One region of the Streptomyces sp. NBC_01006 genome, then DNA from elsewhere that is predicted to be linked to it. Evidence: riboswitches for the same ligand, from Rfam matches in the RefSeq annotation. Region 1 holds a riboswitch; each other region holds the start of a gene.
What was found. Region 1 has a riboswitch for cobalamin ahead of OG509_RS26295 (energy-coupling factor ABC transporter permease). Riboswitches for the same ligand answer to the same signal wherever they lie in the genome.
Positions count from the first base shown of each region.

Region 2: it holds a riboswitch for cobalamin, as region 1 does, so the genes downstream of both, OG509_RS10235 (cobalamin biosynthesis protein) here and OG509_RS26295 (energy-coupling factor ABC transporter permease) in region 1, are expected to answer to the same signal.
Region 3: it holds a riboswitch for cobalamin, as region 1 does, so the genes downstream of both, metE (5-methyltetrahydropteroyltriglutamate--homocysteine S-methyltransferase) here and OG509_RS26295 (energy-coupling factor ABC transporter permease) in region 1, are expected to answer to the same signal.

Region 1 is NZ_CP108700.1:5,710,571-5,713,837, reverse strand. It holds gene OG509_RS26305 (hypothetical protein) at 1-65, shown strand, start outside; partial or broken gene OG509_RS26300 (IS5 family transposase) at 275-1,272, opposite strand; cobalamin riboswitch at 1,333-1,541, shown strand; gene OG509_RS26295 (energy-coupling factor ABC transporter permease) at 1,570-2,265, shown strand; gene OG509_RS26290 (energy-coupling factor ABC transporter substrate-binding protein) at 2,268-2,660, shown strand; gene cbiQ (cobalt ECF transporter T component CbiQ) at 2,664-3,267, shown strand, end outside.
Region 2 is NZ_CP108700.1:2,259,083-2,262,349, forward strand. It holds gene OG509_RS10225 (anion permease) at 1-1,228, shown strand, start outside; gene OG509_RS10230 (hypothetical protein) at 1,257-1,478, shown strand; cobalamin riboswitch at 1,603-1,761, shown strand; gene OG509_RS10235 (cobalamin biosynthesis protein) at 1,799-2,758, shown strand; gene OG509_RS10240 (cobyric acid synthase) at 2,755-3,267, shown strand, end outside.
Region 3 is NZ_CP108700.1:645,642-648,908, reverse strand. It holds gene OG509_RS02875 (3-hydroxybutyryl-CoA dehydrogenase) at 1-760, shown strand, start outside; cobalamin riboswitch at 909-1,129, shown strand; gene metE (5-methyltetrahydropteroyltriglutamate--homocysteine S-methyltransferase) at 1,299-3,267, shown strand, end outside.

The DNA of each region.
Region 1 (3,267 bases):
CCTTCAAGCTGCACGCGCCCGAGCGGTTCGTGCTGGACGTCGCACACCGCAACGTGTGCGGTTAGGAGTGGGGGCGAGGGCTGGACGGGTACCGCCGGGTCCCCGTTGCCGAACCAGTCCTGCGTGCACGCGTACCGGCCCGGCGCGGCCGCGCACACCAGCCGCCCAGGTCGCGTCGCGGTCGTTGAAGGGGCAGCCGTCCTTGAACGTGCGACCAGCCGGGCCGGGTTGGTGCCGGTCCGTCCCTCCGACTAGGGCCTGTTCTGAGTTCGGATCACGGGGTGCCAGGGAGGCTGCGTAGCCAAAGGATGGATCCTCGCAGGTGGAGTCCGGCGAGATAGCTCTCAGGTGTCTTGTCGTAGCGGGTGGCCAGCCCCCGCCATTCCTTGAACTTGTTGATGGCACGCTCGACGGTGTTCCGGTCTTTGTAGAGCTCGGCATCGTGGGAGACCGGGCGGCCGCCCTGTGAGCCCCGCTTCTTGCGGTTGGCTGCCTGGTCGGCCTTCTCCGGGATCACCGCCTTGATGTTGCGTCTTCGCAGGTGGGCGCGGTTGGCGCGGGAGGAGTACGCCTTGTCTCCGGCTACGGCGTCCGGCCGGGTCCTGGGGCGGCCCATCGGAACACGCACCTTGATTTTCTCCAGGACCGGGATGAACCGCGGACTGTCCGCGGCCTGTCCGGGGGTGAGGATGATGGACAGTGGGCGGCAGCGCCGGTCGGTCGCGAGGTGCACCTTGGTGGTCAGCCCGCCCCGGGAGCGTCCCAGCTCGGCGGCCTTCAGCCGGACCTTGCGGCGTCGGCGTACCGCGCGGCGCCGTGCCCGTTCGGCTTCCTCACCGCCCTCGGGCCCCTCGGCTACGGAGTCGTTTTGTCCGGTTGCCGAAGCCCCTTTTCCTTCATCAAGGCCTTCTCCAGGTCCTCCAGGAGCTCGGGGTCGACCACCATGCCCGCCGCGTGGTGATGCGCGCGGGCGACGGTGGAGTCCACGCTGACCAGGCTGAGGTCGACATCGTCGCGTGCCGCCGCCTCGGCGATCACCACGTCCATGAGGGTCTGGAAGATCCCGCCACGTGCCCACATGCGGAACCGGTCGTAGATCGTTGACCAGGAGCCGTAGCTTGCCGGCACGTCCCGCCAGGGGCAGCCGGTACGGAACCTCCACATCACCGCATTGAAGTAACTGCGCAGGTCAGGGATCGGCCCGGACGCCCCCAGCGGGAGGTGCGGCTCGATCAACTCCCATTCGCCATCGGTCAGATCACCACGCGTCATACAACCGTGCTACCAGCCGAAGCGCCCGAACGAAGGCCGAACGCCCCGATTGTGATCCGGACTCAGAACAGCCCCTAGGGTCAACGGGCCTTGGTGTTCGGGAAACCGGTGGAAGACCGGTGCGGCCCTCGCCACTGTGAACGGGAAGTCCGGCTCCATCCTGCGGGAAGCCACTGGGCGGCGCGGGAGGTTCCGCACCGCCCGGGAAGGCGGAGCCAGGGCATCAGCACCCGTGAGCCAGGAGACCGGCCGGGGCGCGTCGTCCATCCACGAGGTGCTGGAGAGGTCTCCCCACACATGCATATAGCCGAGGGGTTCCTGCCCCCTTTGCACGCGGTCGCCTGGGGCGCCGCGTCCGCTCCCTTCGTCGTCCACGGGGTCCGCGCCCTCACCCGCGAGGTGAAGGCGAACCCGGAGAGCACGCTGCTGCTCGGGGCGTCCGGAGCATTCACGTTCGTCCTGTCCGCCTTGAAGATCCCGTCGGTGACGGGCAGTTGCTCGCACCCCACCGGGACCGGGCTCGGGGCGATCCTGTTCCGGCCGCCCATCATGGCGGTGCTCGGCACTATCACCCTGCTCTTCCAGGCGCTGCTGCTGGCGCACGGCGGGCTGACCACCCTCGGCGCGAACGTCTTCTCGATGGCGATCGCCGGACCCTGGGCGGGGTACGGGGTCTACCTGCTGCTGAAGCGCTTCGACGTCCCGCTGATGGTGACGGTCTTCTTCGGTGCCTTCTTCGCCGACCTGGTCACCTACTGCGTCACCTCCGTGCAGCTGGCGCTGGCCTTCCCCGACCCGGGTACCGGGTTCCCGGGCGCCCTCGCGAAGTTCGGCGGCATCTTCGCGATCACCCAGATCCCGCTCGCGGTGAGCGAGGGGCTGCTGACGGTGCTCGTGATGCGGCTGCTGATGCAGTCGAGCAAGTCGGACCTGGTCCGGCTGGGCGTGGCGAAGCTGAGCGGGCGCAGCGGGCACGAGGCGGCGGTCCGATGAGCATGAGCCGGAACGCGAAGATCAACGGCCTGCTGCTGCTCCTGGTGGCGATGCTTGCCGTACTGCCGATCGCGCTGGGGATGGGCGAGGGCAAGGAGGAGCCGTTCACGGGCGCCGACGCGCAGGCGGAGACGGCGATCACCGAGCTGAAGCCGGACTACGAGCCGTGGTTCTCCCCGCTGTACGAACCCCCCTCCGCGGAGGTGGAGTCGGCGCTGTTCGCCCTCCAGGCGGCACTGGGCGCGGGCGTGCTCGCGTACTACTTCGGGGTCCGCAAGGGCCGCCGCCAGGCCACTGCCGCCGCCACTGCCGCCGCCGCTGCCGCTGCCACGCGTGCCGCGGACCGCGCCGCGGCCCCGGCTCCGACGGCGGATCCCGCCGGCGCGGAGTCGTAGCCGGTGCTGCCGATCGACGTGGCGGCGCACGGCAGTCGGTGGCGCCGCCGCCATCCCTTGGAGAAGGCCCTGCTCGGACTCGGGCTGACGGTCACCGCCGTGTGCCTGCCGCCCTGGCCCGGCGGGCCGCTGGTCGCCGCCGCCACCCTGGCCGTGCTCCTCGGCCCGGCGGGCGTGGCCGGGCGGCAACTGTGGCGGGCCTTCCGGATCCCGCTGGGCTTCTGCTTCACCGGCGCGCTGCCGCTGCTCGTCGCCGTCGGCGGCCCGGCCGGGTTCGTCTCGCTCGCGCCCGACGGCCCCCTGCATGCCGCCGAGTTGCTGCTGCGGACCTCGGCGGCCTCCCTCGGGGTGCTGCTGTTCGCCTTCACCACGCCCGTCTCGGACGTCCTGCCCCGGCTTGTCCGGGCCGGGGTCCCGGCGCCGGTGGTGGACGTGGCCCTGGTCATGTACCGCATCGGCTTCCTGCTGCTGGACTCGATGGCCCAGGTCCGGCGCGCCCAGGCGGCCCGCCTCGGCCAGTCCGGGCGGGCGGCGCTGTGGCGTTCGCTGGCCGGGCTCGCCGCGACCTCCTTCGTACGGGCCTTCGATCGCGCGGCGCGGCTCCAGG
Region 2 (3,267 bases), 3.5 Mb from region 1:
CGGTTTCCACGACACAGCCAACGCGATGGCCACCACCATCTCGACCGGCGCCCTCAAGCCCAAGACGGCGGTGGCCATGTCCGCCGTGCTCAACCTCGTCGGCGCGTTCATGTCCGTGGAGGTCGCCAAGACGATCTCCAAGGGCCTGGTCAACGAAGAGGGCATCCAGCCAGAAGTGATCTTCGCGGCCCTCGTCGGCGCGATCCTCTGGAACCTCGTCACCTGGCTGGTCGGACTCCCCTCCAGCTCCTCCCACGCGCTGATGGGCGGCCTGGTCGGCGCGGCCGTCGCCTCCGCCGGCCTCGGCGCCGTCAACGGCGGCACGCTCGTCACCAAGGTGCTGCTCCCCGCGGTCGCCGCGCCGATCGTGGCCGGTGTGGCCGCGATGCTGGCGGCCAAGGTCACGTACAAGCTCGGCGGCAAGGTCGGTGGCAAGACCGCCACCAAGGGCTACCGCGCCGGGCAGATCGCCTCGGCCGGTCTCGTCTCCCTCGCGCACGGCACCAACGACGCGCAGAAGACGATGGGCATCATCACCCTGGCGCTCATCGCCGGCGGCGCCCTGGACTCCGGCGCCAACCCGCCGGTCTGGGTCATCATCTCCGCCGGCATGGCCATCGCCCTGGGCACCTCCCTGGGCGGCTGGCGCATCATCCGCACCATGGGCAGCGGCCTGACCGACCTCCAGCCGCAGCAGGGCTTCGCCGCCCAGACCTCGGCCGCGAGCGTCATCCTGGCTTCCTCCACCCTCGGCTTCTCCCTCTCCACCACCCACGCGTGCTCCGGCGCCGTCATGGGTGCGGGCCTGGGCCGCAAGGGCGGCGTGGTCCGCTGGTCCACCGCCACCCGCATGTTCATCGCTTGGGGCCTGACCCTGCCGGCCGCGGCCGCCGTCGCCTCCGGTGCCGAGCTGGTCATGCGCACCGGTGACGTCGGTGTCGCCGCCGTCGCGCTCTTCCTGATCGCCTCCTGCGTCGCCATCTGGGTCATCTCGCGCCGCCAGGTCGTCGACCACAGCAACGTCAACGAGGTGCAGCCGGCCGTGGCCGAGGAGCCGGGTGTCGTCACCACGGCCATGGCCGCCGTCACCGTCCCGCCGACCGTGGCCGCCGAGGCCGCTGCCGAGGCGGCCGCCGGTACGACCGCCGCGGTCACGGACGAAGCCCTGAAGGCCACCATCCCGGCGGCCGCTCCGACGACGCCCGCGGCTCCCGCCGCAGCGGTCTGACCCCGAGAACGACAGAGGAATCCGCAGTATGAAGATCGACTGGGCAGCACTCGGCTCCGTCTTCGGGGTCAGCCTCTCCGCCACCGTCGGCCTCGTGGCCCTGTTCACGCTGGGCCTGGTGGGCCTCTCCAAGCACGAGGCCGCCACCGAGCAGGGCGGCACCGCCACCCTCGCCCGCAGCGGCGCGTACGCCTCCTTCGCGCTCGTCGCGGCGGCCGTGGGGTACGGGATCTACCTGATCATCAGCTGACCTGATCCGACCGATCGGGGCACGACGTGCCAAAGCTCCCTCCGGGTTTCCCGGGGGGAGCTTTCGTACGTCCGTGACCCGTGTCTGTGACCTGCCTCGCCGCAGGTCAACGGCGAGTTGACGGGCCTTCGCGGTGCGTGGTGGACTGCCCGAGCCAATACGGCGGCATGGAGAGGAAGTCCGGTGCGAATCCGGCGCGGTCCCGCCACTGTCACCGGGGAGCACGCGGCATGTGCGCCGTGCGCCCCGGGAGCCAGGAACTCCCACCGCCGGACACGTCGAACCAGGGCGCGGACCCTGAGTGAGGACATACCTGCACCATGCGTGCCGACCGCGTCTTCGCGTACGGCGCCACGGCGGGCCTGATCGGCGACCGGATCCTCGGTGATCCGCGCCGAGGGCACCCCGTGGCCGCCTTCGGACGAGCCGCCGCCGCCGTCGAGCGCGCCCTGTGGCGCGACGACCGCGGCCGGGGCGTCATACACACCCTCCTGTGCGCCGGGGGCGCGGCCGCCGTCGGCGCGCTGGGCGCCCGCGCCGCGCGCTCCCGGCCCGCGGCCGCCCGTATCGCCCTGACCGCGGCGGCCACCTGGGCCGTCGTCGGCGGCACCTCGCTGGGCCGGGAGGCCCGCGCCATCGGCGGGGCGCTCGCCGCCGGGGACGCCGAGGTGGCCCGCGAGCGGCTGCCGCACCTGTGCGGGCGCGATCCCCAGGCCCTGGACGAGCAGCAGATGGCCCGCGCCGTCGTGGAATCGGTCGCCGAGAACACCTCCGACGCGGTGGTCGGGGCCCTGGTGTGGGGCGCCGTCGCCGGTGTCCCGGGGCTGCTGGCCTTCCGCGCCGTGAACACCCTGGACGCGATGGTCGGCCACAAGTCGCCGCGCTACCTGCGCTACGGCTGGGCCTCGGCCCGGCTCGACGACCTCGCGGGCTGGCCGGGCGCCCGGCTGACCGCCCTGGCCGCCGTACTGGCCGGGCCCGACCGGCGGGGAGCCGTACGGGCCTGGCGGGCGGACGCCGCCGAGCACCCGAGCCCGAACGCCGGGCCCGTGGAGGCCTCCTTCGCCGGGGCGCTCGGCGTACGGCTGGGGGGCACCCTGGCGTACGGGGGGCGGGTCGAGCACCGGGCCGTGCTGAACGGCGAGGCGGGGAGGCCGGTGCAGGTCGCGGACATCGAACGCGCGGTGCGGCTGTCGCGTCAGGTGACGTGGCTGGCGCTGGGGGCGTGTGTGGCACTGCGCTGTGCGGTGTCGCACGGCATACGGAAGGGACGCGGATGAGCGGCGGGAAGCTCGGCGGGGGACTCCTCGTCGCGGGCACCACATCGGACGCGGGCAAGAGCGTGGTCACGGCGGGCATCTGCCGCTGGCTGGCCCGGCAGGGCGTGAAGGTGGCGCCGTTCAAGGCGCAGAACATGTCGCTGAACTCGTTCGTGACGCGCGAGGGCGCCGAGATCGGGCGCGCGCAGGCGATGCAGGCGCAGGCGGCGCGCGTGGAGCCGACGGCGCTGATGAACCCGGTGCTGCTCAAGCCCGGCAGCGACCGCAGCAGCCAGGTGGTGCTGCTGGGCAAGCCGGTGGGCGAGATGAGCGCCCGGGGCTACCACGGCGGGCGGCAGGAGCAGCTTCTCGGTGTCGTCACGGACTGCCTGGAGCAGCTACGGGGCACGTATGACGCCGTGATCTGCGAGGGGGCGGGCAGTCCGGCCGAGATCAACCTGCGCCGGACCGACATCGTGAACATGGGCATCGCGCGGGCCGCGCGGTTCCCGGTGGTCGTGGTCGGGGAC
Region 3 (3,267 bases), 5.1 Mb from region 1:
CGCCACCGCGACCCGCGCCGCCGGTCACCGCGTCGCCGTCTCCCTGGAACGTGCCGTGCAGCGCGGGAAGCTCGACCGGATCTCCGCCGAGGACGCCCTCGCCCGGCTGGTGTTCACGGGGGACCTGGAGGACCTCGCCGACCGGCAGCTCGTCATCGAAGCGGTGACCGAGAACCCGGATGCCAAGACGGGGGTCTTCGCCGCGCTCGACAAGATCGTCGAGGACCCGGAGGCGATACTCGCCACCAATACGTCGGCCATCCCGATCATGCGGCTGGGCATGGCCACGAGCCGCGCGGACCGGGTGGTGGGCCTGCACTTCTTCAACCCCGTGCCCGTCCTGCCGCTCGTCGAGGTCGTGTCCTCGCTCCACACGTCGGCGGACACACTCGCCGCGGTCGAGGACTTCGCCCGCGACACCCTGGGCAAGACCGTGGTCCGCTCCCGGGACCGGGCCGGGTTCGTCGTCAACGCGCTGCTGATCCCGTACCTCCTGTCGGCCGTCCGGATGGCCGAATCCGGCTTCGCGAGCGCCGCGGACGTGGACGCGGGGATGGAACTGGGCTGCGCCCACCCGATGGGACCGCTCAAGCTCGCCGACCTGATCGGCCTCGACACGGTCGCGGCGATCGCCGAGTCCCTCTACGAAGAGTTCAAGGAACCGCTCTACGCCCCGCCCCCGCTGCTCCGGCGGATGGTGCAGGCGGGACTGCTCGGCCGTAAGACCGGCCGCGGGTTCCACACGTACGGCCGGGACTGAGGGCCCCGGCACGGTCTCCGGGCCGAGGGTGCTCCGGAGGCGCGCGGGAGCGGTGGGGGTGTGGCGAGTGGTGTCGCCGCACCCCCACCGTGTCTCATTTCAGCGTCCGACATGTGGAAAGCGGTGTTCATTCCCCGGTCATCGACCTACTGTGGGCCTCGCAGCTGGTTCGCCCCGTCCGCCAGGCGGGATGCGTCGTAAGAGGGAACCCGGTGGGAATCCGGGACTGCCCCGCAGCGGTGAGCGGGAACGACCGCCGTCATACGCACTGGGACCGGAACCGGTCCTGGGAAGCGACGGCCAGTAGGAGTCTCGTACGACGAGACGTGCCCGCGAGTCCGAAGACCTGCCCGTTGCCCGTGCGCGAACGACCGCGCCCGGTTTCCCGGTGACCTCGTGGGCGGGTCGGCGTGCTCCAGGCGGATCTTCCCCGTCGCGTACCCGTCGTACGTGGCCCCGGGGGTCCGCCCGTTGCGGCACCCTTCGCGTCCTCGGCCCTCACCGGGTCCATGGAGACACGCTCGCGAAGGAGAGTTCCGTGACCACCCAGTCCGCAGCCGCGGCAGTACAGGCCACCGTGTACGGCTACCCCCGGCAAGGCCACGACCGCGCGCTGAAGAAGGCCGTCGAGGGCTACTGGAAGGGCCGCGTCACCGCGCAGACCCTCCGGGAGACCGCCCGCGACGTGCGCCGGGCCAACTGGGCCCAGCTGGCCGACGCCGGCATCACCGAGGTTCCGACCGGCGACTTCTCGTACTACGACCACGTCCTGGACACCACGGTCATGGTCGGCGCGATCCCCGACCGCCACCGGGCGGCCGTCACGGCCGACCCGCTCGACGGGTACTTCGCGATGGCGCGCGGCACCCAGGACGTGGCCCCGCTGGAGATGACCAAGTGGTTCGACACCAACTACCACTACCTGGTACCGGAGTTGGGGCCGGACACCGTCTTCACGGCCGACTCCGCCAAGCAGGTCGCCGAGCTGAAGGAGGCCCTGGCGCTCGGTCATGCGGGCCGCCCGGTCCTCGTCGGCCCGGTCACCTACCTCCTCCTCGCCAAGCCCGCGCCCGGCGTCGCCGCCGACTTCGAGCCGATCACCCTCCTGGACCGGCTGCTGCCCGTCTACGCCCGAGTGCTCGCCGACCTGCGCGCGGCCGGCGCCGAGTGGGTGCAGCTCGACGAGCCGGCCCTGGTCCAGGACCGGACCCCGGCCGAGCTGAACGTCGCCGCACGCACCTACCGGGAGCTCGGCGCCCTGACCGAGCGCCCCAAACTGCTCGTCGCCTCCTACTTCGACCGCCTCGGCGAAGCCCTGCCCGTCCTGGCCAAGGCACCCGTCGAAGGCCTGGCCCTCGACTTCACCGATGCGGCCGCCGCCAACCTCGCCGACCTCGCCGCCGTCGGCGGACTTCCGGGCAAGCGCCTGGTCGCGGGCGTGGTCAACGGCCGCAACATCTGGATCAACGACCACCAGAAGTCGCTGTCCCTCCTCGGCACCCTCCTCGGTCTCGCCGACCGCGTCGACGTCGCCGCCTCCTGCTCCCTCCTCCACGTCCCGCTGGACGCGGCCGTCGAGCGCGACATCGATCCGCAGGTCCGCCGCTGGCTGGCCTTCGCCCGCCAGAAGACGAACGAGATCACCACGCTGGCCCGCGGACTCGCCAGGGGCGCCGACGCCATCACCGCCGAACTGGCCGCGAACCGCGCCGACCTGGCCTCCCGGGCCACGTCCCCGATCACCCGCGACCCCGCGGTCCGGGCCCGCACCGCGGCGATCACCGACGCGGACGGCCGCCGGGCCCAGCCGTACGCCGACCGGGCGGCCGCCCAGCGGGCCCACCTGGGCCTGCCGCTGCTCCCCACGACGACCATCGGGTCCTTCCCGCAGACCGGCGAACTGCGGGTGGCCCGAGCCGACCTGCGGGCCGGCCGCATCGACACCATCGGCTACGAGAAGCGCATCAAGGACGAGATCCGTGAGGTTATCGCCTTCCAGGAGAAGACCGGCATCGACGTCCTCGTACACGGCGAGCCCGAACGCAACGACATGGTCCAGTACTTCGCCGAGCAGCTGACGGGCTACCTCGCCACCCAGCACGGCTGGGTGCAGTCCTACGGCACACGCTACGTGCGCCCGCCCGTCCTGGCCGGGGACATCTCCCGGCCGGAACCGATGACCGTGCGCTGGACGACGTACGCCCAGGCGCAGACGGCCAAGCCGGTCAAGGGCATGCTGACCGGCCCGGTCACGATGCTCGCCTGGTCCTTCGTGCGCGACGACCAGCCGCTCGGCGAGACCGCCCGCCAGGTCGGACTCGCCCTGCGGGACGAGGTCAACGACCTGGAATCCGCCGGTACTTCTGTGATCCAGGTCGACGAGCCCGCGCTGCGGGAGACGCTCCCGCTGCGCGCCGACGGCCATGCCGAGTACCTGGAGTGGGCCACGGAGGCCTTCCGGCTGACGACCTCGGGGGTGCGTCCGGAGACCCAGATCCACACGCACA